DNA from 3 places in the Kosakonia oryzendophytica genome. Region 2 is predicted to be linked to each of the others. Evidence: predicted binding sites of a transcription regulator. Region 2 holds the regulator's gene; each other region holds the start of a gene.

Region 1 (8,216 bases), 1.2 Mb from region 2:
CCTGAACCGTCGTTTCGTCGACTTCTCCTATGTTGACGGCAACGAATACGTGTTTATGGATAAAGAAGACTATACCCCGTATACCTTCAACAAAGATCAGATTGAAGAAGAGCTGCAGTTTATTCCGGAAGGCGGCATGCCGGATATGCAGGTTCTGCTGTGGGATGGTCAGTTGCTGGCGCTGGAACTGCCGCAAACTGTCGATCTGGAAATCGTTGAAACGGCTCCGGGTATCAAAGGCGCATCCGCCAGCTCCCGTACCAAACCCGCCACGCTGAATACAGGCCTGGTGGTACAGGTTCCGGAATACCTGACCACCGGTGAGAAAATCCGTATCCATATCGAAGAGCGCCGCTACATGGGTCGCGCCGACTGATAAGCGATGCAGTAAAAAAGCCACTTCAATGAAGTGGCTTTTTCTTTTGTCTGCTGGCGGCACTTACCCACCCGTGACGCTTACAGCAAATCGCGGAACAGGGTTTTCTTCAGTGCCAGTTCAACACCGCGCACTTCCGCCATTCCTTTCAGACGACCAATTGCCGAGTAACCCGGATTCGTTTTCTTACGCAGGTCGTCCAGCATTTGGTGACCGTGGTCCGGACGGAACGGAATAGGACGCAGATCGCCCGCTTTCTTGCGACGCTGTTCTTCGCTCAGGATCGCCGCAACGACCGACACCATATCCACATCGCCCTGCAAATGTGCCGCTTCATGGAAGGTTTTCGGGTTCTCTTCACGGCAGGTCGAACGCAGATGCGTAAAGTGAATGCGATCGCCAAATGTCTCGATCATCTGCACCAGGTCGTTATCCGCACGCACGCCGTAAGAGCCTGTGCACATGGTAAAGCCGTTATTGATGCTGTTAACCGCGTCTTTCAGCCACTGCATATCTTCAATCGTGGAAACAATGCGTGGCAGGCCGAGGATCGGACGCGGCGGATCGTCCGGGTGCACCGCCATGCGGACACCCACTTCCTGGGCGACCGGTACGATAGCGCGCAGGAAATAAGCCATATTTTCGCGCAGTTGCGCTTTATCTATACCGTCGTATTCCGCCAGACGTGCGTGGAACTGCTCCAGCGTGTAGCCCTCTTCCGCCCCCGGCAAACCCGCGATAATGTTACGCGTCAGTTTTTCCACTTCCGCTTCGCTCATCGCGTTAAAGTAGGCCAGCGCCTGGCGCTGCTCTTCGTCGCTGTAATCCGCTTCTGCACCTTTACGCTTCAGGATATGCATTTCAAACGCGGCAAACGCAATCTGGTCAAAACGTAACGCTTTAGAGCCATCCGGCAGTTGATATTCCAGATCGGTCCGCGTCCAGTCGAGGATCGGCATAAAGTTGTAGCACACGGTATCAATACCGCAGGCCGCCAGGTTACGAATGCTCTGCTGATAGTTAGCAATCCAGGTGTCGTACTGCCCGGTATGGGTTTTAATATCTTCATGCACCGGGATACTTTCCACGACCGACCAGACCAGCCCTTTCTCCGCCAGCAGCGCCTGACGCGCTTTAATCTCCTCCACCGGCCAGACCTGGCCGTTAGGGATATGGTGCAGCGCAGTGACTACGCCTGTCGCGCCCGCCTGACGCACGTCATCAAGAGATACCGGATCGTTCGGTCCATACCAACGCCAGGTTTGTTCCATCGCTTTACCCTCTAAAGTTGTTATACCAATGCACGTAACTTGATGACGACTACCATACATGTTTACGCTAAAGGATCAAACCCTCCCGCAGCAATGATTGATCCAGCTCACATTCCCCGGATAATTACGGCATACCAATTCTTTTTGCTGTCATATAACTTTACACTACCTGTTGTTAATTATTGGTTAATCAGGTGTGTATAGATGAAAACAATTGCCTCGATAACGCTTCCCGCCGCTGTTCAGCGGCCTCAGTATGATCGCACGAAGCTGCGTTCGCGTATTGTGCACTTCGGTTTTGGCGCGTTTCACCGCGCGCATCAGGCGCTGTTAACCAACCGGGTGCTGAATGCGCGAGGCGGAGATTGGGGCATCTGTGAAATCAGCTTGTTTAGCGGTGATGCGTTGATGACACAGCTGCGCGCGCAGGATCACCTGTATACGGTGCTGGAAAAAGGCGCTGACGGTAACCAGCCGATCATTGTTGGCGCGGTGAGCGAATGCCTGAATGCAAAACTCGATTCGCTGGCGGCAATTATTGAGAAGTTTTGTGAACCGCAGGTCGCCATTGTGTCACTGACGATCACCGAAAAAGGCTATTGCATCGACCCTGCCAGCGGCAAGCTGGATTTACACCAGCCGCGCATTGAACATGATCTGCAATACCCCGACGAACCACACTCTGCACCGGGCATTCTGGTTGAGGCCCTGTACCGTCGCCGCCTGCGTGGGCTCGGGCCGTTTACCGTCCTCTCTTGCGACAATATTCCGGATAATGGTCACGTGGTGAAAAATGCCGTGCTGGGGATGGCGCAGGCCCGTTCGCCAGAACTGGCGCAGTGGATTGCCGAACACGTGAGTTTCCCCGCAACTATGGTTGACCGAATTGTACCGGCGGCAACCGAGGAATCGCTGGCGGAAATCAGTGCAATACTGGGCGTTGAGGATCCCTGCGCGATCGGTTGTGAACCCTTTATTCAGTGGGTTATTGAAGATAACTTCGTGGCCGGGCGACCGGAGTGGGAAGCGGCGGGTGCGCAGTTAGTCCAGGATGTACGCCCCTGGGAACAGATGAAATTACGCATGCTTAATGGCACTCATTCATTCCTGGCGTATCTTGGCTATCTTGCCGGTTTCGCCCATATTAACGAGTGCATGCAGGACAGCGCATTTCGCAGCGCTGCGCGCCGGTTGATGCTTGAGGAGCAGGCGCCGACGCTGCAAATATCCGGGGTTGATCTTACCGCTTACGCCGATAGCCTGATTGCGCGTTTCGCCAACCCGGCATTGCAACACCGCACCTGGCAAATCGCCATGGATGGAAGCCAGAAGTTACCGCAACGAATGCTGGACGGCATTCGCGTACATTTACAACGGGAACATCACTGGCCGCTGTTGGCACTGGGCGTTGCAGGCTGGATGCGTTATGTCAGCGGCGTTGATGATGCCGGTAAAGCAATTGATGTTCGCGACCCACTGGTGGATAAAATTCGCGCTATCGTCGACACCAGCAGTGAAGCGGAACGCGTCACCGCCTTGCTCACGCTGCAAGAAATCTTTGGCGCTGACCTGCCGCAAAACCCGGTATTTGTGGATGCCATTACCGACGCATGGCGCAACATTGCCGCCCACGGTGCGCATGGCGCGGTGAAATTCTTGCTCAATACTTAACATTTACTGCTATTACTGCGGGCGATGCGTGCTTTACATCGCCCGTGCTCTTCTCTTTTTCTTTTTTTTTCGCCAGGATCCCTGCCATACGCAATTTTGTTGATCCAGGGAGTTTCCGTGACAAAAACTAACCTCATTACCGGCTTCCTTGGAAGTGGCAAAACCACTTCGATATTGCATTTACTGGCCAACAAAGACCCGCAGGAAAAATGGGCAGTGCTGGTGAATGAATTTGGCGAAGTCGGTATTGATGGCGCTTTGATGGCAGACAGCGGAGCGCTGCTTAAAGAGATCCCCGGCGGCTGCATGTGCTGCGTCAATGGTCTGCCGATGCAGGTCGGGCTGAATACTCTCCTGCGCCAGGGCAAACCCGATCGTTTGCTGATTGAACCTACCGGACTAGGTCACCCGAAACAGATACTCGACATGCTTAATGCTCCGGTTTACGAGCCGTGGATCGACCTTCGTGCGACGTTGTGTCTGCTCGATCCGCGCCAGTTACTGGATGATAAAGCGGTCAACAATGAAAACTTCCGCGATCAGCTGGCTGCAGCTGACATTATTGTCGCGAATAAGCAGGATCGCGCCACGCCACAAAGCCAACGCGCGCTGGAAAGCTGGTGGCAAACGTTCGGCGGCGACCGTTTACAGGTCACCGCTACGCAGGGCGCCATCGACGGTGCATTGCTCGATCTGCCACGCCGTAACTTGCGTGAACTGCCAGCCAGTGCTGCGCATGACCATTCTCATGCGGCAAACAAGGGATTGGCTGCCTTGAACTTACCGGCACATCAGCGCTGGCGTCGCAACCTGAATAGCGGCCAGGGCCACTATGCCTGCGGCTGGATTTTCGATGGTGATACCGTGTTCGATACCGTTGGTTTGCTGGAATGGGCGCGGCTTGCACCTGTCGAACGCGTTAAAGGCGTGCTGCGCATTCCCGAAGGGCTGTTGCGGGTAAACCGCCAGGGCCAGGATTTGCATATCGAAACCCAACAGGCTGCGCCGCCGGATAGTCGAATCGAGCTGATTACCGCCACTGAAGCTGACTGGAACACGCTTCAGTCTACTCTGTTGAAGCTTCGTTTAAGTTAACAACACTAACGTTGCGCCTGTGTTAATTAAAAATGCTGTGAAGATGAAAACTCGTTACTCCTTGATTGTACTGCTCAACGTCGCCGGTCTGGCGCTCTTTTTTTCCTGGTATTTGCCCGCGAATCATGGTTTCTGGTTCCCGCTGGACTCAACCATTTTCCATTTTTTCAACCGCGGCCTGGCTGAAAATCGCGCCTATTTATGGTTCGTTGCGCTGACCAATAACCGCGCCTTTGATGCCTGCTCACTGCTCGCAATGGGAAGCCTGATGCTGACCTTCTGGCTGCGGGAAGATCGTAACGGCCGTCGTCGGGTCGTGATGATTGGCCTGACCATGTTGCTGATTGCAGTGGTATTAAACCAGCTGGCGCAGTTGCTGATGCCCGTGCAACGGGAAAGCCCGTCGCTCTTCTTTACGGATATTACCCGAGTCAGCGATCTGCTGGACTTCCCAACCAAAGATGCCTCTAAAGACAGTTTTCCGGGCGATCACGGCATGATGTTGCTTATTTTTTCCGCCATTATGTTGCGTTATTTCGGCCAGAAAGCCTTTGGCGTTGCCCTGATTATTGTTGTGGTTTTTGCTTTTCCGCGCGTAATGATCGGCGCTCACTGGTTTACGGATATTGTGGTGGGTTCGCTGTCAGCGGTGCTGATTGGGTTGCCATGGTGTCTAATGACACCCCTTAGCGATAAAATTATTCAATGCTTTGATCGTTATTTGCCCGGAAATAACAAAATTTAAACAAATAACAAACATTGTTTTGCGTCATTCATTAGGGATCGTTTTCGATCTCTAATGCAAATTCCCGGCTCTTTCCTAATTTTGTCATTTTTACGTCACCGCAATCTGCCTATAAAAGAGCAATTTGTACGCTATTTAAACCAAATTGACGGTTTTGTGACCAATCCTGAATATTCACTTTCTGTATCATAATTTCTTATAAAAAAACGCGGAAAAGCGCTCGCAATGCCGGGAGGGTTAGGGTAATCTCGGGTTCGTCTTGTCGCAAAGAGTGCTTTTATTCTCATTGTGCGTAAATTTGTGCGTTCTTCCACAGATCTGACTATGAGTAATTGTCTCGTTGCTTACAGATAATTAATCTCGCTGCGTTGGCATTTTTTATAACGATATTTATCGTTAAGGACTTCAAGGGAAAATAATCAATATGGTCAAATCTCAGCCGATTGTGAGATATATCTTGCGGGCGATCCCCGCGATAGCGGTAGCGGTACTGCTGTCAGCTTGCTCAACCAATACCGCAAAGAACGTGCATTCTGAGACGCTTGCTGTGGGTGAAGATGCTTCTTCACTGCAAACCTCTCAGGATGAATTTGAAAATATGGTTCGTAATCTGGATGTCAAATCCCGAATTATGGATCAATATGCTGACTGGAAAGGCGTACGCTACCGTCTGGGCGGCGACACCAAAAAAGGTATTGATTGTTCTGGTTTCGTGCAGCGCACGTTCCGTGAACAGTTTGGTTTAGAACTGCCGCGTTCCACCTGGGAACAGCAGGAAACTGGTAAGTCCATTTCGCGCACCAGTTTGCGTACGGGCGACCTGGTTCTGTTCAGAGCAGGTTCTACCGGTCGACATGTCGGCATTTATATTGGTAATAACCAATTTGTTCATGCTTCCACCAGCAACGGTGTGATGATTTCCAGCATGGACGAGCCTTACTGGAAGAAGCGCTACAATGAAGCGCGACGGATCCTGACCCGCAGCTAATCACTTAACGCCGGTTTTCCCTTGGCTGGCGTTAAGCATAAAAAAGCACTGCCCCGGCAGTGTTTTTTTATGTCTGCTATCCTCGTAACGTTTTTCGGGCTATAGTCCAGAAAAGTAAACCGCCAACCGCCCCCCTACTGAATGCGTATAAATGGGTCCAACAGTATGTTCACCCGCTATTTTTTCCACCTGAACCGAAAAATTGTGCTGATCAGTATTCTTACCGGTCTGCTTACAGCGTTTGCGGTCGGCGGGTTCCAGTTCTGGCTTGAGCAAGAGAAGCGTATCACCCGCTACGATGCCTTACTGGACGGCGTTTCGAGTTGGTTTTCAGCGTATCTCGGTGAAATCCGCGCCACGGCGGAGGCATTACAACCCCTCACGCTGAGCGACTGCCACGATGTTGTTAGTGAGCTCACTTCCCGCGCCGCATTTTCGATGAACGTGCGCGCCTTTCTGTTGGTTAAAGGGCAAAACGCCATCTGCTCCTCGGCAACCGGTGTCATGAATGTCCCCATGAAAGATCTGGTGCCCGACATTGACCTGAATAAAGCGACTGATATGGTGATTTTGCCCGGAACCCCGATGATGCCGGACAAACCGGCAATGGCCTTGTGGTTCCGCAGCCCGCTACTCGATGACCGCGGCGTATTTGCCTCGCTGAACATCAACCTGACGCCCTACATGATGTACAGTTCAGAACAGCCAGATCTGACCGGGATCGCGATAGGTATCAATGATCGTGCCATCTCAACCTTCACCACCGGACTGATTGATTTAGCCAATTTTAACCAACGTCCTTTTCGCACAGTGCAGGTGAATGGTTCTCCACTGACGCTATATCTCTACGCGGAAAGATGGCGTCAGGAAGATCTTCAGTTTGCTGCCCTGCTCGGTGCAACGGTGGGTATGTTGATTGCTTTGCTAAGCGCTTACATGCTGTATACGCGCCTGCGACCGGGTAAGGAGATCCTGACCGCCATCAAGCGGGAGCAGTTTTATGTGGTCTACCAGCCCGTGGTGAATGCAAAGAGCCTGAAAGTCAGCGGCGTCGAAGTACTGATGCGCTGGAAACACCCCACCGCTGGCGAGATCCCGCCGGACGCCTTTATTCATTTTGCCGAAGCGCAGCAACTGATTATTCCGCTGACATTGCATTTGTTCCGCCTGATAGCCCGCGATGCGCCGGTGCTGAAAACGTTGCTGCCAGAAGGCTCAAAGCTGGGAATTAATATCGCGCCGGGACATCTGCACGCAGAGAGCTTTGCCGATGATATCCATGCGTTCTCGCGTTCACTCCCGCAGCACCATTTCAGCATCGTGCTGGAGATCACCGAGCGGGATATGCTGCGCTATACCGAAGTGACAAAACTGTTTGAGTGGTTACGCACCGAAGGGTATGAAATCGCGATTGATGATTTCGGCACCGGCCATAGCGCACTGATCTACCTGGAGCGCTTTACCCTGGATTATCTGAAAATCGATCGCGGTTTTGTGAATGCAATTGGCACCGAAACCGTGACCTCGCCGGTACTGGATGCCGTGTTAATGCTGGCGAAACGCCTGAATATGCTCACCGTTGCCGAAGGCGTTGAAACGCCCGAGCAGGCGCGATGGCTGCGCGAACATGGTGTGCACTTTATGCAGGGCTACTATTTCAGCCGCCCGATGACGCTGGAGCAATTTGTTAACTGGCAGGTTCCTTCTTTTGATGCCCTGGTGTAGGCGCGAATTATTTCACATCAGGCCAGGGCTCCCTTATTATTCAACAATAAGAGCTTAGCGCGCCTGCCGCGCAGGCGGGGTCAAAGGAACACACAATGAAGTTTGTCCGCATTTCAGCGTTATTGTTGGCGTTTGTCGGTCTGGCCTGTCAGGCGCAAACCATCAAGGAACGTGATTCTTTCGCCGTGATTGGCGAACCGAAATATGCCATCAACTTTTCCCATTTTGACTATGTCAATCCTGCCGCGCCGAAAGGCGGCAATGTCACGCTGTCGGTACTGGGTACGTTTGACAACTTTAACCGCTTTGCCTTACGCGGCAATGCCGCAGTGCGTACCGAATCCC
Region 2 (8,216 bases):
AAGAGGGTCTCGAGCACGGAAATATTGCGCAATAAATCAACCATCGCGTCATTCAGCTTTGCGGTGATGCTTTCCACCTGTTGAGACAGCGTCTGGTACTCCAGCAACGTGCGCTCAATGCGGTTAAACAGCGATCCCAGCAGCGGCAGTGAGGCGAGAAAGCCCGGTTTTTGCTCAAAGGCGTTGATGTCCACCCCTTTGATTTTTTGCAGCAACTCGGTCAGTTGCGTACCGATAATGCCCGCATCTTTTGCCCGCACTTCCTGCATCAGAGAGTCGGAGAACTGCGAGATGCTGTTCATGGTTTTTGCGCCAAAACCCAACGAAAAGGCCGGGTCGGTAATATTGATCGCTTCGACAATATGCTGGATTTGCGCGTGATCCGCCGGGGTTAAATGCTCACTGCCCGGCAGGTCATTCATCGACTGGTTTACTTGCTGCGGCGTTGCGAGGTCAAGCGAGGTATTTTCCGTCATCCAATACGTCCTCAATGGGTAAATGGCAGACAGCGGTAATGTAATCGCTGCTTTTCTGAAGTCTTTATGAAGCTGCCTGCAAAGGCTAATACGTTACAACAGCAGCAAAGTATTAAACAGCCTAATTGTTAGCAAGTATAATAACCGTCTATTAACTTAAATTTCTTATTAAGATGGCAGATATTACACCGGCAAATTTCCTTGAAAATCAGGGAGACGCGCACAACTTTCATCCGATGCCGGGTGCGCGTAATCCGCATCTACAAACGATGCTGCCACGTCTTTTACGTCGTCGCCTGCAGTTTGAGCCGTGGTGGCAGCGCCTTGAGCTGCCGGATGGCGATTTTGTTGATCTCGCCTGGAGTGAAGAACCGTATCAGGCGCGGCATAAACCGCGTTTGGTGGTCTTTCACGGTCTTGAGGGCAGCCTGCACAGCCCTTATGCCCACGGTCTGGTTTATGCGGCCAAACAGCGCGGCTGGCTGGGTGTGGTGATGCATTTCCGCGGCTGTAGCGGCATCCCTAATCGACTCAACCGCATCTATCACTCTGGTGAAACCGAAGATGGCACCTGGTTTTTGCACTGGCTGCGCGAAACGTTTGGCGCAGCGCCGACGGCGGCAGTCGGTTACTCGCTTGGCGGCAACATGCTCGGCTGTCTGCTGGCGAAAGCAGATGACAACCTGCCAGTCGATGCGGCGGTGATTGTGTCAGCACCACTGGTGCTGGAAGCGTGCAGCTACCACATGGATAAAGGTTTCTCCCGCGTCTATCAGCGCTACTTGCTGAACTTGCTGAAAGCCAATGCGGCGCGAAAGTTACGTGCTTACCCGGGGTCACTGCCGTTAACGCTGTCGGCGCTGCGCAAAGTGCGGCGCATCCGCGAGTTTGACGATTTGATCACTGCGAAAATTCACGGCTTTGCCGACGCGCTGGACTACTATCGCCGCTGTAGCGCAATGCCGGTACTGCCGGATATTCGCAAACCGACGCTGATCATTCACGCCAAAGATGATCCATTTATGGATCATAACGTGATCCCGGATATCGGGCATTTGCCGGCGAATATTGAGTACCAATTGACTGAACACGGGGGTCATGTTGGTTTTGTCGGCGGAACATTACGCCACCCGGAAATGTGGCTCGAAACGCGTATTCCGGACTGGCTATCCACTTATCTGGAGTCCAAATGATCATTCCCTGGCAAGATATCGCAACCGAAACGCTGGACAATCTTATTGAGAGCTTTGTCTTGCGCGAAGGCACCGATTATGGTGAACATGAACGTTCGCTTGAACAAAAGGTCGCCGACGTTAAACGGCAACTGCAACGCGGTGAAGCCGTGCTGGTGTGGTCTGAACTGCACGAGACGGTAAATATTATGCCGCGCGGGCAGTTCCGGGACTAACAGGGTGCCGGGCGGCTGGCTATACTGAAAACAATCGTTGATTCAGGGAGTTGCTATGTCCGCCAAACACCCGGTTATTGCCGTCACCGGTTCCAGCGGTGCGGGAACCACCACCACCAGCCTTGCCTTCCGTAAAATCTTCGCCCAGCTTGGTATGCAGGCCGCCGAGGTGGAAGGCGACAGTTTTCATCGCTTTACCCGCCCGGAAATGGATATGGCGATCCGCAAAGCCCGCGATCTTGGGCGGCATATCAGCTACTTTGGCCCGGAAGCAAATGATTTTGGGCTGCTGGAGCAAACCTTTAGCGAGTATGGTCAGACCGGAAAAGGCCAGGCGCGGAAATATCTCCATACCTACGATGAAGCCGTGCCGTGGAATCAGGTGCCGGGTACGTTTACCCCCTGGCAACCCTTGCCGGAACCCACAGATGTGCTGTTTTACGAAGGGCTGCATGGCGGCGTTGTGACGCCGCAGCATGACGTGTCGCGTTATGTGGACTTGTTGGTTGGCGTGGTGCCGATTGTTAACCTGGAGTGGATCCAAAAGCTGGTGCGCGATACCAGCGAGCGCGGGCATTCTCGCGAAGCGGTGATGGACTCCGTCGTGCGTTCAATGGAAGACTATATCAACTTCATCACCCCGCAATTTTCCCGCACCCATATTAACTTCCAGCGCGTCCCGACCGTCGATACCTCAAACCCGTTTGCGGCAAAAGGCATTCCCTCGCTGGATGAGAGTTTTGTGGTGATCCATTTCCGCAATCTGGAAGGGATAGATTACCCGTGGTTATTAGCGATGCTGCAAGGTTCGTTTATTTCCCATATGGACACGCTGGTGGTGCCGGGCGGCAAGATGGGGCTGGCGATGGAGCTGATTATGACACCACTGGTGCAACGGCTGATGGAAGGGAAAAAGATCAAATAGCAGTGGTCGAATTATGCCCGGTAAGCCTGACGCTACCGGGCATCGTCCGTCAGGCTTCGATGACTTCGTAGGAATGGGTGATGTTCACCGCTTTTTCCAGCATCAACGCTACGGAGCAATACTTCTCCGCCGACAGATCCACCGCCCGGGAAACCGCCGCATCTTTCAGATCGTGGCCGGTGACAATAAAGTGCAGATTGATATGCGTAAACAGACGCGGCGCTTCTTCGCGACGTTCCGACGTCAGTTTCACTTCGCAGTCCGTCACGTTATGACGCCCTTTTTGCAGGATAGAAACCACGTCGATCGCGCTGCATCCGCCTGCGGCCATCAGCACCATTTCCATCGGGCTTGGCGCTTTGTCACCTGAGTTGCCGTCCATCAGGATTTGGTGACCCGATGCGGACTCACCGAGGAACGTTAACCCTTCCACCCATTTCACACGAGCCTGCATTTTGATTTACTCCGGAGTTGCAATTTTCTTTACAGATTACGCGCACATAACAAAAGTCGCAACGGAAGGCGACCTGCGTCATGCTGAAGCGAGACACCAGGAGACATGCGGTAAAAGCTATGCTAAAACAATCTGGATGCTACAGAGATACATTGACATTACGCATGTACGCAAAGGACATCATTGATTAGAGGCCGCAGATAACGCTGACGGTCCACTTCCGAGGATTTTGGAAGCGAAGACACGAAGTCGAATGATAGCGTGTTTAGATTGCAACCCCAGACGCAGGGTGCACATCCTGTGTCTGGAGACAGCTTATAACAGAGGATAATCGCGCATGGTGCTTGGCAAACCGCAAACAGACCCGACTCTCGAATGGTTCTTGTCTCATTGCCACATTCATAAGTACCCGTCGAAGAGCACGCTGATTCACCAGGGTGAAAAAGCGGAAACGTTGTATTACATCGTCAAAGGCTCAGTGGCAGTGCTGATCAAGGATGAGGAAGGGAAAGAGATGATTCTCTCCTACCTGAATCAGGGAGACTTTATCGGTGAACTGGGACTGTTCGAAGAAGGTCAGGAGCGCAGTGCATGGGTACGCGCTAAGACCGCATGTGAAGTGGCCGAAATCTCCTACAAAAAATTCCGTCAGTTGATCCAGGTTAACCCGGACATTCTGATGCGTCTCTCCTCGCAAATGGCGCGCCGCCTGCAGGTCACGTCGGAGAAAGTGGGTAACCTCGCCTTCCTGGACGTAACAGGTCGTATCGCACAAACACTGTTGAACCTGGCGAAACAGCCGGATGCCATGACCCACCCGGACGGCATGCAAATTAAAATTACCCGTCAGGAAATTGGTCAGATCGTCGGTTGCTCCCGTGAAACGGTGGGCCGTATTCTGAAAATGCTGGAAGATCAGAACCTGATCTCCGCCCACGGTAAAACCATCGTGGTTTACGGAACCCGTTAATCCGCAAAACGGCGCGTTGATCATCCGGCGCGCCGTTTTTGTTTCCTCATGTGGCGCAGGCTGATTTATCACCCCGAAATCAACTATGCACTGCGACAAACGCTGGTGTTATGTTTGCCCGTGGCGATTGGGTTAATCGTCGGCCATCTCCAACAGGGCCTGCTGTTTTCTCTGGTTCCTGCCTGCTGCAATATTGCCGGTCTTGATACCCCGCATAAACGCTTCTTTAAACGTCTGATTATTGGCGGTTCGCTGTTTGCCGGATGCAGTCTTGCCGTACAGCTTCTGCTGGCCGAAGCCCTGCCTCTGCCGCTGATTTTTACCGTTCTCACTTTACTGCTCGGTGTGACCGCCGAGATCAGCGCATTGCACGGGCGGCTGCTGCCTGCGTCGCTGATAGCCGCCATCTTCACGCTGAGTCTTGCGGGCAGTATGCCCGTGTGGGAGCCCCTGCTAATTTATGCACTGGGTACACTCTGGTACGGCGCGTTTAACTGGTTCTGGTTCTGGATGTGGCGCGAACAGCCGCTGCGCGAATCACTCAGCCTGCTCTACCGGCAACTGGCTGATTATTGCGAAGCCAAATACAGCTTGTTGACGCAACATGCCGATCCGGAAAAAGCCTTGCCGCCGCTACTCGCACGCCAACAAAAAGCGGTGGATATGATAAGTACGTGCTATCAGCAACTGCATATGCTGGCGGCCAATCAACACAATGATTACAAACGTCTGCTGCGCGTCTTCCAGATGGCGTTGGATTTACAGGAGCATATTTCTGTCAGCCTGCACCAGCCGGAAGAGGTGCAAAAACTGGTGGAACAGACCCATGCTGAACAGGTGATCCGCTGGAATGCACAAACCGTCTCCGCCCGCCTGCGCGTCCTGGCGGATGACATTCTCTATCATCGCTATCCGACACGTTTCACCATGGACAAGCAGGTTGGCGCGCTGGAAAAAATCGCCCGCCAGCATCCGGAAAACCCGGTCGGTCAGTTTTGCGCCTGGCACTTTAGCCGTATCGCCCGTGTGCTGCGAACCCAACGTCCGCTCTATCTGCGCGATTTAATGGCAGAAAAGCAGCGGCGCCTGCCGCTCATTCCGGCGCTCAAAAGTTATTTATCATTGAAATCTGCGGCGTTGCGTAATGCTGCGCGTATCAGCGTGATGCTCAGCATTGCCAGTCTGATGGGGAGCGCACTGCATTTGCCGAAGCCGTACTGGATCATGATGACTATCATGTTTGTGACGCAAAATGGCTATGGTGCAACACGGGTGCGTATTGTGCACCGGGCGGCCGGCACGCTCGCCGGGCTGATGATTGCCGGGATTGCCCTGCACTTTCACGTACCGCTCGGCGTCACGCTGGCGGCCATGTTGCTGATCACCCTGATAAGCTATCTGATCATCCGTAAGAACTACGGCTGGGCGATGGTCGGCTTTACCATTACCGCCGTGTATACCCTGCAACTGCTGACGCTCAACGGCGAGGAGTTTATTGTCGCCAGACTGATCGATACGCTGCTCGGTTGCCTGATTGCCTTCGGCGGCATGGTCTGGCTATGGCCGCAATGGCAAAGTGGTCTGTTGCGGCAGAACGCTCATGACGCGCTGGAAACCTACCAGGAGGCTATTCGCCTGATACTCAGCGATAACCCGAAGCCCACTCCGCTGGCCTGGCAACGGATGCGCGTCAACCAGGCGCACAATGCGCTGTTCAACTCACTGAATCAGGCCATGCTCGAGCCGGGATTCAATACCCGCTACCTTGAGGACATGAAGCTCTGGGTGACACACAGCCAGTTTATTGTTGAGCATATCAACGCCATGACGACCCTCGCACGCGAACACACCATGCTGACGCCGGATCTGGCACAACGCTATTTGCAATCCTGTGAAATTGCCCTGCAACGCTGCCAGCAGCGACTGGAGTATGACGGGCCGGGCGAGTCGGGGGATGTGAATATTCTGGAGGCGCCGGAGACATTGACCCACGGGCCGATGAGCACCCTGGAGCAACATCTACAGCGGGTGCTCGGGCATCTGAACACCATGCATACCATTTCGTCGGTAGCATGGCGTCAGCGCCCACATCATGGCATCTGGTTGACCCGCAGCCTGCGGGGTTAGCCGTTGACCACTTTCGCCACCGCAGCGGCAAAACGGTTCATCCCTTCGTTAATGTCCTGCTCGTCTATCACCAGCGAAGGCGCAAAGCGCATCACATCCGGGCCGGCATTCAGCACCATTACGCCCGCATCGGCCGCCGCGTAGAGGAAATCGCGAGCGCGGCCTTTGTACGCTGCTTTTAACTCTGCGCCAACCAACAGTCCCATACCGCGAATATCGCTGAACAGGTCGAATTTCTCGCCGATTTGCTGCAAATGTTTAACAAACAGCTGGCGTTTTTCATTCACTCCGCTCAGCACGTCTGGCGTATTGATAATATCAAACGCCGTACCAGCAACGGCGCACGCCAGCGGGTTGCCGCCGTATGTCGAACCGTGTGAACCAGCATGGAACACGCTGGCAATCTCATGGGTGGTCAGCATGGCGCTGATGGGGAAACCACCGCCCAGCGCTTTCGCACTGGTGAGAATGTCTGGCGTGACACCATAGTGCATATAAGCAAACAGCTCACCACAACGTCCCATACCGCACTGGACTTCATCAAACACCAGCAACGCATCGTGCTGGTCGCACAGTTCACGTAAGCCTTTAAGAAACTCCGGTGACGCCGCCGTAACGCCGCCTTCACCCTGAATCGGCTCAACCACCACCGCACAGGTGTGATCGTCCATCACCGCTTTTACCGCATGCAGATCGTTAAACGGTACATGGATAATGTCTGCCGGTTTCGGACCAAAGCCGTCGGAGTACTTCGGTTGCCCCCCCACGCTCACGGTGAACAGTGAACGGCCATGGAAGGCATGATGAAAAGCGATGATTTTGGTTTTATATGGGCTATGGCGCGTAGATGCATAAAAACGCGCCAGCTTAAATGCGGTTTCGTTGGCTTCAGTCCCCGAATTCATAAACACCACGCGCTCGGCAAACGTGGCGTTAATCAGTTTCCGCGCCAGGCGCAGCGCCGGTTCGTTAGTGAACACATTGCTGGTATGCCACAGGGTTTCCCCCTGCGTTTTCAGCGTTTCCACCAACGCCGGATGGCAATGACCTAACGCCGTGACGGCAATACCACCTGCAAAATCAACATACTCTTTACCCTGCTGATCCCACACACGGCTGCCTTTTCCCTTCACCGGGATAAACTCGGCTGGTGCGTAAATTGGCAGAATAACGTCATCGAATGTTGCGCGCGTAATTGCGTCTTGCTGAGTTGCCATGTCATGCCCACCTATTAATATGCAGCATTGATTATGAAAATATAATCACGAAATATGCATAAAAAATCACTGCATGGCAACCACAAATCACCGACTGAGGAAGTTTTTCAGTAGCTGATGCCCTTGCTCGCTCAGGATGCTTTCCGGGTGAAACTGCACCCCTTCCAGATCCCACTGTCGATGACGGATCCCCATAATTTCACCGCTTTCACTCCACGCCGTGACCACAAAGTCGCCGGATAACGTACGCGGATCGATAACCAGTGAATGGTATCGCGTGACGGTTAATGGATTATTAAGGCCGGTAAACACCCCAGTGCCATCATGGCTGATTGGCGAGGTTTTACCGTGCATCACTTTTGCCGCGCGCACGATCGTGGCGCCAAACGCCTGCGCAATCGCCTGATGGCCAAGGCAGACACCAAGAAGGGGACATTTTCCGGCGTAATGGCGGATCACGTCTAACGAAATACCGGACTCATCCGGTGTACAAGGGCCAGGTGAGATAACGATTTTTTGCGGTGCCAGCGCAGCGATATCCGCCAGCCCTATCTCATCATTACGTCTGACCTCTACGCTTGCCCCTAACTCGCAGAAATATTGATACAGGTTCCAGGTAAAAGAGTCGTAATTGTCGAT
Region 3 (8,216 bases), 1.3 Mb from region 2:
TTGCATTCTCTTTATTTGGCGTCATCCGGCAGTGCATAGGCGACGATATAGTCGCCCATTTTGGTGCCGAACGATCCGTGACCACCAGCGGAAATGACCACATACTGTTTGCCATTGACTTCATAGGTCATCGGCGTGGCCTGACCGCCCGCTGGCAATCGACCTTGCCACAGTTTCTCTCCGTTGCTCATATTGTAAGCGCGCAGGTAATTATCAGCAGTTGCCGCGATAAACAGCACATTACCCGCTGTGGAGATCGGGCCGCCAAGCATCGGCATCCCCATATTGAACGGTACCGGAACCGGCATCGGGAACGGCATGCTGTCCTGCGGCGTACCAATACGTTTTTTCCACACCACCTGATTGGTTTTCAAATCGAGAGCGGAAATGTAACCCCATGCCGGTTGTTTACACGGCAGACCGAACGGTGACAGGAACGGGTTCAACGTGACGCCATACGGTACACCGTACTGCGGCTGGATGCCTGACTCAGAACCGGTGCCTTTCGCGTCTTTCGGCGGTTCCATCGGGTTACCCGGACCGCGCGGGATCAGTTTCGACACAAACGGTAGTGCCATCGGGTTGGCAATGGCGACCTGGCGATGCGGATCGACAGAGATGCCGCCCCATTCGAACATCCCCAGGTTACCCGGGAACACCAGCGTGCCCTGTTCCGACGGTGGGGTGAAAATGCCTTCATAGCGCATCTGGTGGAACATGACGCGGCACACCAGTTGATCGAACATGGTGGCACCCCACATGTCCGCCCCGCTGAGATCTTTCTTCGGACGGAAGCTCAGATCGGAGAACGGCTGGGTAGGGGTGACGTAATCACCTTTGGCAGCCCCTTGCGGTACCGGTTTTTCCGGCGCGGGCACGACCAGTTCGCCATTACGACGATCCAGTACGAAAATGTTGCCGGTTTTCGCCGGAGCATAAATCACCGGAACCGTTTTGCCGTTGACGCTGATATCCGCCAGCGTTGGCTGCGACGGCATATCCATGTCCCACAAATCGTGGTGAACGGTCTGGTAGCTCCAGGCCAGTTTGCCGGTGGTCGCGTTCAGCGCGACGATTGAGCTGGCGTAACGCTCCTGCTCGGGTGTGCGTTTACCGCCCCAGATATCCGGCGTGGTGACGCCCATCGGTAGATAGACCAAATCCAGCTTCGCGTCATAGGCGGCAGGCGCCCAGGAATTCGGCGAGTTGACGGTATAATGGTGTTCATCGGCGGGGATCGCATTTGGATCTTTCGCACCCGGATCGAAGGCCCACAGCAGTTTACCGGTATTGATATCGAAACCGCGGATGACCCCTGAAGGCTCCCGGGTGGAGAAGTTATCCGTTACAGCACCGGCAATGATAATCACCTTATCGGTGACGATTGGCGGCGAGGTGGGCTCGTACATGCCCGGCGTGGTCACCGGCATATTGGTTTGCAGGTTGAGAATGCCTTTATTGGCAAAGGAGTCACACGGCTTACCGTTATCCGCGTTGATAGCGAACAGACGACCATCATTCACTGGCAGGATAATACGGCGCGGGCAATCCGCCACCACATCCGGGCTGGCATTGTCAGCGGTCGCTTCATGATAAGAAACGCCACGGCAGGTGACATGCTGGAAGCTCGGATTGGTATTCAGTTGCGGATCAAAGTGCCATTTCTCTTTACCCGTGGCGGCATCAAGGGCGAACAGACGCTGGTGCGCCGTACACAGGAACAAGGAATCGCCGACTTTAATGGGCGTCACTTCGTTGGTAATTTCACCGGGATCGTTTGGCAGTTTCAGATCGCCGGTGCGAAACACCCACGCTTCTTTCAGATTATGCACGTTATCGGCGTTGATCTGTTTCAACGGCGAGTAACGCTGCCCTTCTTGATTACGGCCGTAAGCGGGCCAGTCACTGTCAGCAACTGTAGAGATGGCCTGTGCAGGCGTACTTTCTGCGCTCAGCGTGCCGTGGATCTCTTGCGGATCGTTAAAACCGGCCCACGTCAGAATGCCGCCACTGACCAGCAGCGTCACCACCAGCGCAGCGACCGCGCCACGGGCGGGGACAACTAATCGCCGCCAGACAAAGGGCAAGATTAGCCAGATACCGAAGAAGACCAGGATGTCACTACGCGGTGTGAGCGCCCAAAAATCGAAACCGACTTCCCACACGCCCCATATCATGGTGATCAGCAACAGGGCGGCATACACCCCTAATGCAGCACGCTGACCTTTCCATAACAGCCAGGTCACCGCCAGCATTACCAGGCCTGCGATAGGGTAGTACCAGGAGCCGCCAATGGCGACCAGCCAGGCTCCGCCGATTAACAGATACAGCCCGCAAAAGGCTGCGAACAGTGCCGTCAGCGTCACCAGACGCCGCGGCTGTTGCGTTTTTGTTTCTGCCATAAAAAGACACTCGTCTGTTTGTTAATATTTTGATAGCAATTCATTATAGGAGTTAACAAGTGTGATCGTCATCACAAAATGAGCTTTGTCGCGGAATGGCACCTAATAATCTTTTTGCTGGTATACTGCGCATCTTGCGTTTCAATTACCGGCGCTCTCAACCGGTGTTGAATGATTTACGATTTAAATCATATGGTTAGTTAAAATGAAACACACTGTTGAAGTGATGATCCCGGAAGCGGAGATCAAAGCGCGTATCGTTGAGCTGGGTCGTCAAATCACTGAACGTTACAAAGATAGCGGCAGCGAAATGGTACTGGTGGGGCTGCTGCGTGGATCGTTTATGTTTATGGCTGACCTGTGCCGTGAAGTGCAGGTTTCTCACGAAGTCGATTTTATGACCGCCTCCAGCTACGGCAGCGGCATGTCCACCACCCGCGATGTGAAAATCCTTAAAGATTTGGACGAAGACATTCGCGGCAAAGACGTGCTGATCGTCGAAGACATTATCGATTCGGGTAATACGCTGTCGAAAGTGCGTGAAATCCTCAGCTTGCGCGAGCCGAAATCGTTGGCGATTTGCACCTTGCTGGATAAACCTTCCCGCCGTGAAGTGGACGTACCCGTTGAGTTTGTCGGCTTTTCCATTCCGGATGAGTTTGTGGTGGGTTACGGCATTGATTATGCACAGCGCTATCGCCATCTGCCTTATGTTGGCAAAGTGGTCATGCTGGAAGAATAAAAAAATCGGGGCCGACGGCCCCGATTGTTATTTGTGATTGCTGTGTTTCTGACTGAGGTTAGACACACCCTGACGGTAACGCTGTTCCAGCGTTTCGCGGTTAGTCGCGGTGACATCCAGATCGCGCAGCAGGCCATCATGAATACCGTAGGCCCAGCCGTGAATGGTCACTTTCTGTCCACGTTTCCATGCGGACTGCATGATCGTCGAGTGACCCAGGTTATACACCTGTTCCATGACGTTCAGTTCGCACAGCGTATCGAGACGACGCTCCGGCGGCATTTCGCCAAGCAGCGAGCTATGTTTAAACCAGATATCGCGAATATGCAGCAGCCAGTTGTTGATAAGACCCAGTTCCGGATTTTCAACCGCGGCCTGGACACCGCCGCAGCCATAGTGGCCGCAAATGATGATGTGTTCAACTTCCAGCACATCCACGGCGTACTGAACCACGGAGAGGCAGTTCAAATCCGTGTGGATCACCAAGTTGGCAACATTTCGGTGAACAAACAGTTCGCCAGGTTCGAGGCCGGTAAGGCGTTCGGCAGGAACGCGGGAGTCAGAGCATCCAATCCATAGAAAGCGCGGCTTCTGTGCTTGTGCCAGTGTTTCGAAAAATCCGGGATCTTCTTCAACCAGCATTTTTGACCATAGTGCATTATTGCTGATGAGTGTATCTATGTCTTTCATGGAAGTTAACAACCTGTAACCAGATAAGTGCGTTGCGCTAATATAGGTTAACTCCAACTCTTTTTAAACCACACATCGAGTGTGAGAAAACAGGTAAGTGATAATTCATGACCATTGCACTGGAGCTTGAGCAGCTTAAAAAAACCTATCCGGGCGGCGTTCAGGCGCTGCGCGGCATTGATTTGAAAGTAGAAGCAGGCGATTTCTATGCACTTCTTGGGCCGAATGGCGCAGGAAAATCCACCACCATTGGGATTATCAGTTCGCTGGTGAATAAAACGTCCGGGCGCGTCAGTGTCTTTGGTTACGATCTGGACAAAGACATTGTTAACGCCAAGCGCCAACTGGGGCTAGTGCCGCAGGAATTTAACTTTAACCCGTTTGAAACCGTCCAGCAGATTGTGGTGAACCAGGCTGGTTACTACGGCGTGGATCGTAAAGAGGCGTTAGTTCGCAGCGAAAAATACCTGAATCAACTCGATCTGTGGGAAAAACGTAACGAACGTGCACGAATGCTTTCCGGCGGCATGAAACGTCGTTTGATGATTGCCCGTGCGCTGATGCACGAGCCGAAACTGCTGATCCTCGACGAGCCAACTGCAGGCGTGGATATTGAATTACGTCGCTCAATGTGGGGCTTTCTGAAGGATCTGAACGATAAAGGCACCACCATTATTCTGACCACCCACTATCTGGAAGAAGCCGAAATGTTGTGCCGCAATATTGGCATTATTCAGCGCGGCGACCTGATTGAAAACACCTCAATGAAAGCGCTGCTCTCTAAGCTGAAGTCAGAGACCTTTATTCTCGATTTAGCGCCGAAAAGCCCGTTACCGAAGCTGGAAGGGTATCAATACCGGCTGGTGGATACGTCCACGCTGGAAGTGGAAGTTCTGCGTGAGCAGGGGATAAATAGCGTGTTCAGCCAACTTAGCGCGCAGGGCGTGCAGGTATTGAGTATGCGTAATAAAGCCAACCGTCTCGAAGAGCTGTTCGTCACGCTGGTGCATGAGAAAAAAGGAGAAAGCGCATGATGCAGCTTTTTTGGGTGGCGCTGAAGAGTATCTGGCACAAAGAGATCCAGCGTTTTATGCGCATCTGGGTGCAAACGCTGGTGCCGCCGGTGATCACCATGACGCTCTATTTTATTATTTTCGGCAATCTGATTGGTTCGCGCATCGGGGAAATGCACGGTTTTACCTATATGCAATTTATCGTGCCGGGGTTGATCATGATGGCGGTGATCACCAACGCTTACGCCAATGTGGCCTCGTCTTTCTTTAGCGCGAAATTCCAGCGCAATATAGAAGAGTTGCTGGTTGCTCCGGTGCCGACGCATGTCATTATCGCCGGTTATGTCGGCGGCGGCGTGGCGCGCGGGCTGTGCGTGGGTGTACTGGTGACCGCCGTATCGCTGTTTTTCGTGCCATTTCAGGTGCATTCATGGCTGTTCGTCGCCCTGACGCTGCTGCTTACCGCAGTGCTGTTTTCACTCGCCGGTTTATTGAACGCAGTTTTTGCGAAAACGTTTGATGATATCAGCCTGATCCCGACATTTGTGCTGACGCCGCTGACCTATCTTGGCGGGGTGTTCTATTCATTGACGCTGCTGCCGCCGTTCTGGCAGGCGCTGTCTCATCTGAACCCGATTGTCTATATGATAAGTGGGTTCCGCTTTGGCTTCCTTGGCATTACCGATGTACCGCTGGTAACCACGGTCGGTGTACTGGTGGTATTTATCGTCGCCTTTTATCTGCTCTGCTGGTATTTGATCCAGCGCGGGCGGGGGCTGCGCAGCTAAAGTCGGATCTGGCTCTCTTCTCCGGGGGAGAGCCAATCCCCAGGATTAGCGTATTTTTTGTACTAAAAAGAGCCGTTGGTATTGGTTTCTGCTTTGTTACACTGGGCTCACTTTCTCAGACCGGTTCGTCTCATGTCTCGTTTGATTACCATTCTGTTGCTGCTGATAACCTGTAGCGCTTCTGCCAGTATTGTGAGTGAACAACGTGTTCCTGCTCGCTATATGCAAACCACCGAAGATGCGGATATCTGGGCGCAAGTTGGCGACAAAGTGGTTACCGTCGGCAATATTCGCGCCGGGCAAATCATCGCCGTCGTCCCGGGGGCGGAAGATTACTATGCATTTCGCTTCGGCTTCGGCAGCGGGTTTATCGACAAAGGGCATTTGGGGCTGGTTTCCGGCAATCAGCGCGTGGAAGATAGCCTTGGCGATCTGAACAAGCCGCTCAGTAACCAGAATCTTATTACCTGGCAGGACACACCGCTCTATAACGCACCGGATGTGACCAGTGAGCCGTTTGGCACGCTGGCGGAAAATCTGCGTTACCCGATTATTGATAAGCTCAAAGATCGTCTGAACCAGACCTGGTTCCAGATCCGCATTGGCAACCGACTGGCGTGGGTAAGTAGCCTGGATGCCCAGGAAGACAATGGCATTCCCGTGCTGACGTACCACCATATTCTGCGTGATGAAGAGAATACCCGTTTTCGCCATACCTCGACCACCACATCGGTGCGTGCGTTTACGAACCAGATGACCTGGCTGCGCGATCAGGGCTATACCACCTTGTCCATGTATCAACTGGAAGGCTATGTGCGTAACCGTATGAATTTGCCGGCGCGTTCGGTGGTGATCACCTTTGATGATGGGCTGAAGTCCGTCAGTCGTTATGCCTGGCCTATCCTGCGTGCATATAATTTCAAAGCTACGGCGTTTATTATCTCGTCGCGCATCAAGCTGAAACCACAGCCGTGGGATCCGAAAACGCTGCAGTTTATGAGCGTGTCAGAACTATACGATATCAGCGATGTGTTTGATGTGCAGTCGCATACCCATTTTCTGCACCGGGTCGACGATGCCATGCATCCGATTCTACTGAGCCGCAACTATCACAATCTTCTGTTTGATTTTAAACGTTCACGCCGCGCGCTGGCGCAGTTCAACCCGCACGTGCTTTACCTGGCGTACCCGTTTGGCGTGTATGACGATAAAGCGGTAAAGGCGGCGAATGATGCCGGTTTCCATCTGGCGGTCACCACGGTACGTGGAAAGGTAAAACCTGGGGATAATCCGTTCTTGCTGAAACGACTGTATGTGCTAAGAACGGATTCGCTGGAAGCGATGTCGCGGCTGATCAGTAATCAGCCGCAGGGTTAGGGCATCAGGCAACCTGAACCGGCACGGCTTTGGCCGTGCGTTTCATCTCATTGTCGCCATCGAAATAAGCCACTTTTGGCTGCCAGCTACGGGCAACCTCATCCGGTACGGTGACGTAGCTGGCGATGATCAGGATATCGCCGACATCTGCGCAGTGCGCTGCCGCACCGTTAACCGAAATAATTTTTGAGCCGCGCTCACCGGCAATCGCATAGGTGGAAAAACGTTTCCCGTTGGTCACGTTGTAAATATCAATGGCTTCGTATTCCAGAATACCAGCCGCCTCAAGGAAATCCTGGTCAATGGCGCAGGAACCTTCGTAATGCAGGTCGGCCTGTGTCACTTTGACGCGGTGGAGCTTGCCTTGCAGCATTGTGCGAATCATAAGTTAAACCCTACTGATAAGTAACCTGAAAGAGGGGGCGGCTCCATGCGTATCCCCCCGTACGGCGTGCCACGTCTGCATGAGCAGAGGCGGCGTATTGCCCATTTTTTTACCCCGCCTGATGGGCGAGTTCAACCACTTTATTGTCGATAAGCCGCGCCTGACCAAGCCATGCCGCCATCAACACCACTGCCCGCTGGCTGCTGTCGGATAACGCCAACAATGTGTCTGCATCGCGGATCTGGATATCATCGGCGCGTAAACCGGCGTCATTGACCTCCTGCTCAGCAATCGCAATCAGCTCTTCGCAGTTACGCTCGCCTGCCTGCAGTTTATCAGCGAGCACGTTCATTACTTTGCTGAGCGCCGGAGCGATTTTGCGCTGATCGGCGGTGAGGTAACCATTACGTGAGCTCAGTGCCAGGCCATCTTTTGCCCGCACGGTGGGCACGCCGACAATCTCAATGTCGTAGCCCATATCCGCCACCATTTTGCGAATAAGCTGTAACTGCTGGTAATCCTTCTCGCCAAAACAGGCGATGTCCGGCTGCACCATGTTAAACAGCTTACTAACGATGGTGGATACACCCCGGAAATGACCCGGACGGCTTGCGCCTTCCAGCATGGTGGAGATGCCGGGTACGTCGACATAGGTCTGGGTATCGGTGCCTTGTGGGTAAATTTCCGCAGGGGCAGGGGCAAAGACGATATCCGCTTTGCGTTTGTTCAGCTTTTCACAATCTTCCTGCAGGGTGCGCGGGTAACGCGCCAAATCATCCGGCCGATCAAACTGCATCGGGTTAACGAAAATGCTCACTA

What was found. Region 2 encodes CRP, which controls carbon source genes, mostly activating them, when cyclic AMP is high. Its sites were predicted from a motif close to ATGTGANNNNNNTCACAT; they were not measured.
Positions count from the first base shown of each region.
Region 1: a site for CRP is predicted at 1,743-1,760, ahead of O9K67_RS08115 (mannitol dehydrogenase family protein). Genes of this name have one in related genera too.
Region 3: a site for CRP is predicted at 2,462-2,479, ahead of hpt (hypoxanthine phosphoribosyltransferase). Genes of this name have one in related genera too.

Region 1 is NZ_CP115659.1:1,670,803-1,679,018, reverse strand. It holds gene yeiP (elongation factor P-like protein YeiP) at 1-376, shown strand, start outside; gene uxuA (mannonate dehydratase) at 457-1,647, opposite strand; gene O9K67_RS08115 (mannitol dehydrogenase family protein) at 1,852-3,318, shown strand; gene O9K67_RS08110 (CobW family GTP-binding protein) at 3,436-4,413, shown strand; gene O9K67_RS08105 (phosphatase PAP2 family protein) at 4,457-5,158, shown strand; gene mepS (bifunctional murein DD-endopeptidase/murein LD-carboxypeptidase) at 5,583-6,146, shown strand; gene O9K67_RS08095 (cyclic di-GMP phosphodiesterase) at 6,312-7,871, shown strand; gene O9K67_RS08090 (extracellular solute-binding protein) at 7,967-8,216, shown strand, end outside.
Region 2 is NZ_CP115659.1:461,244-469,459, reverse strand. It holds gene O9K67_RS02150 (toxic anion resistance protein) at 1-476, opposite strand, end outside; gene O9K67_RS02145 (hydrolase) at 650-1,669, shown strand; gene O9K67_RS02140 (YheU family protein) at 1,666-1,884, shown strand; gene O9K67_RS02135 (phosphoribulokinase) at 1,940-2,809, shown strand; gene O9K67_RS02130 (OsmC family protein) at 2,859-3,263, opposite strand; gene crp (cAMP-activated global transcriptional regulator CRP) at 3,601-4,233, shown strand; gene O9K67_RS02120 (YccS/YhfK family putative transporter) at 4,282-6,360, shown strand; gene argD (bifunctional acetylornithine/succinyldiaminopimelate transaminase) at 6,357-7,577, opposite strand; gene pabA (aminodeoxychorismate synthase component 2) at 7,665-8,216, opposite strand, start outside.
Region 3 is NZ_CP115659.1:4,235,608-4,243,823, reverse strand. It holds gene O9K67_RS20500 (glucose/quinate/shikimate family membrane-bound PQQ-dependent dehydrogenase) at 12-2,402, opposite strand; gene hpt (hypoxanthine phosphoribosyltransferase) at 2,608-3,144, shown strand; gene can (carbonate dehydratase) at 3,172-3,834, opposite strand; gene O9K67_RS20485 (ABC transporter ATP-binding protein) at 3,942-4,868, shown strand; gene O9K67_RS20480 (ABC transporter permease) at 4,865-5,635, shown strand; gene O9K67_RS20475 (polysaccharide deacetylase family protein) at 5,768-7,012, shown strand; gene panD (aspartate 1-decarboxylase) at 7,017-7,397, opposite strand; gene panC (pantoate--beta-alanine ligase) at 7,507-8,216, opposite strand, start outside.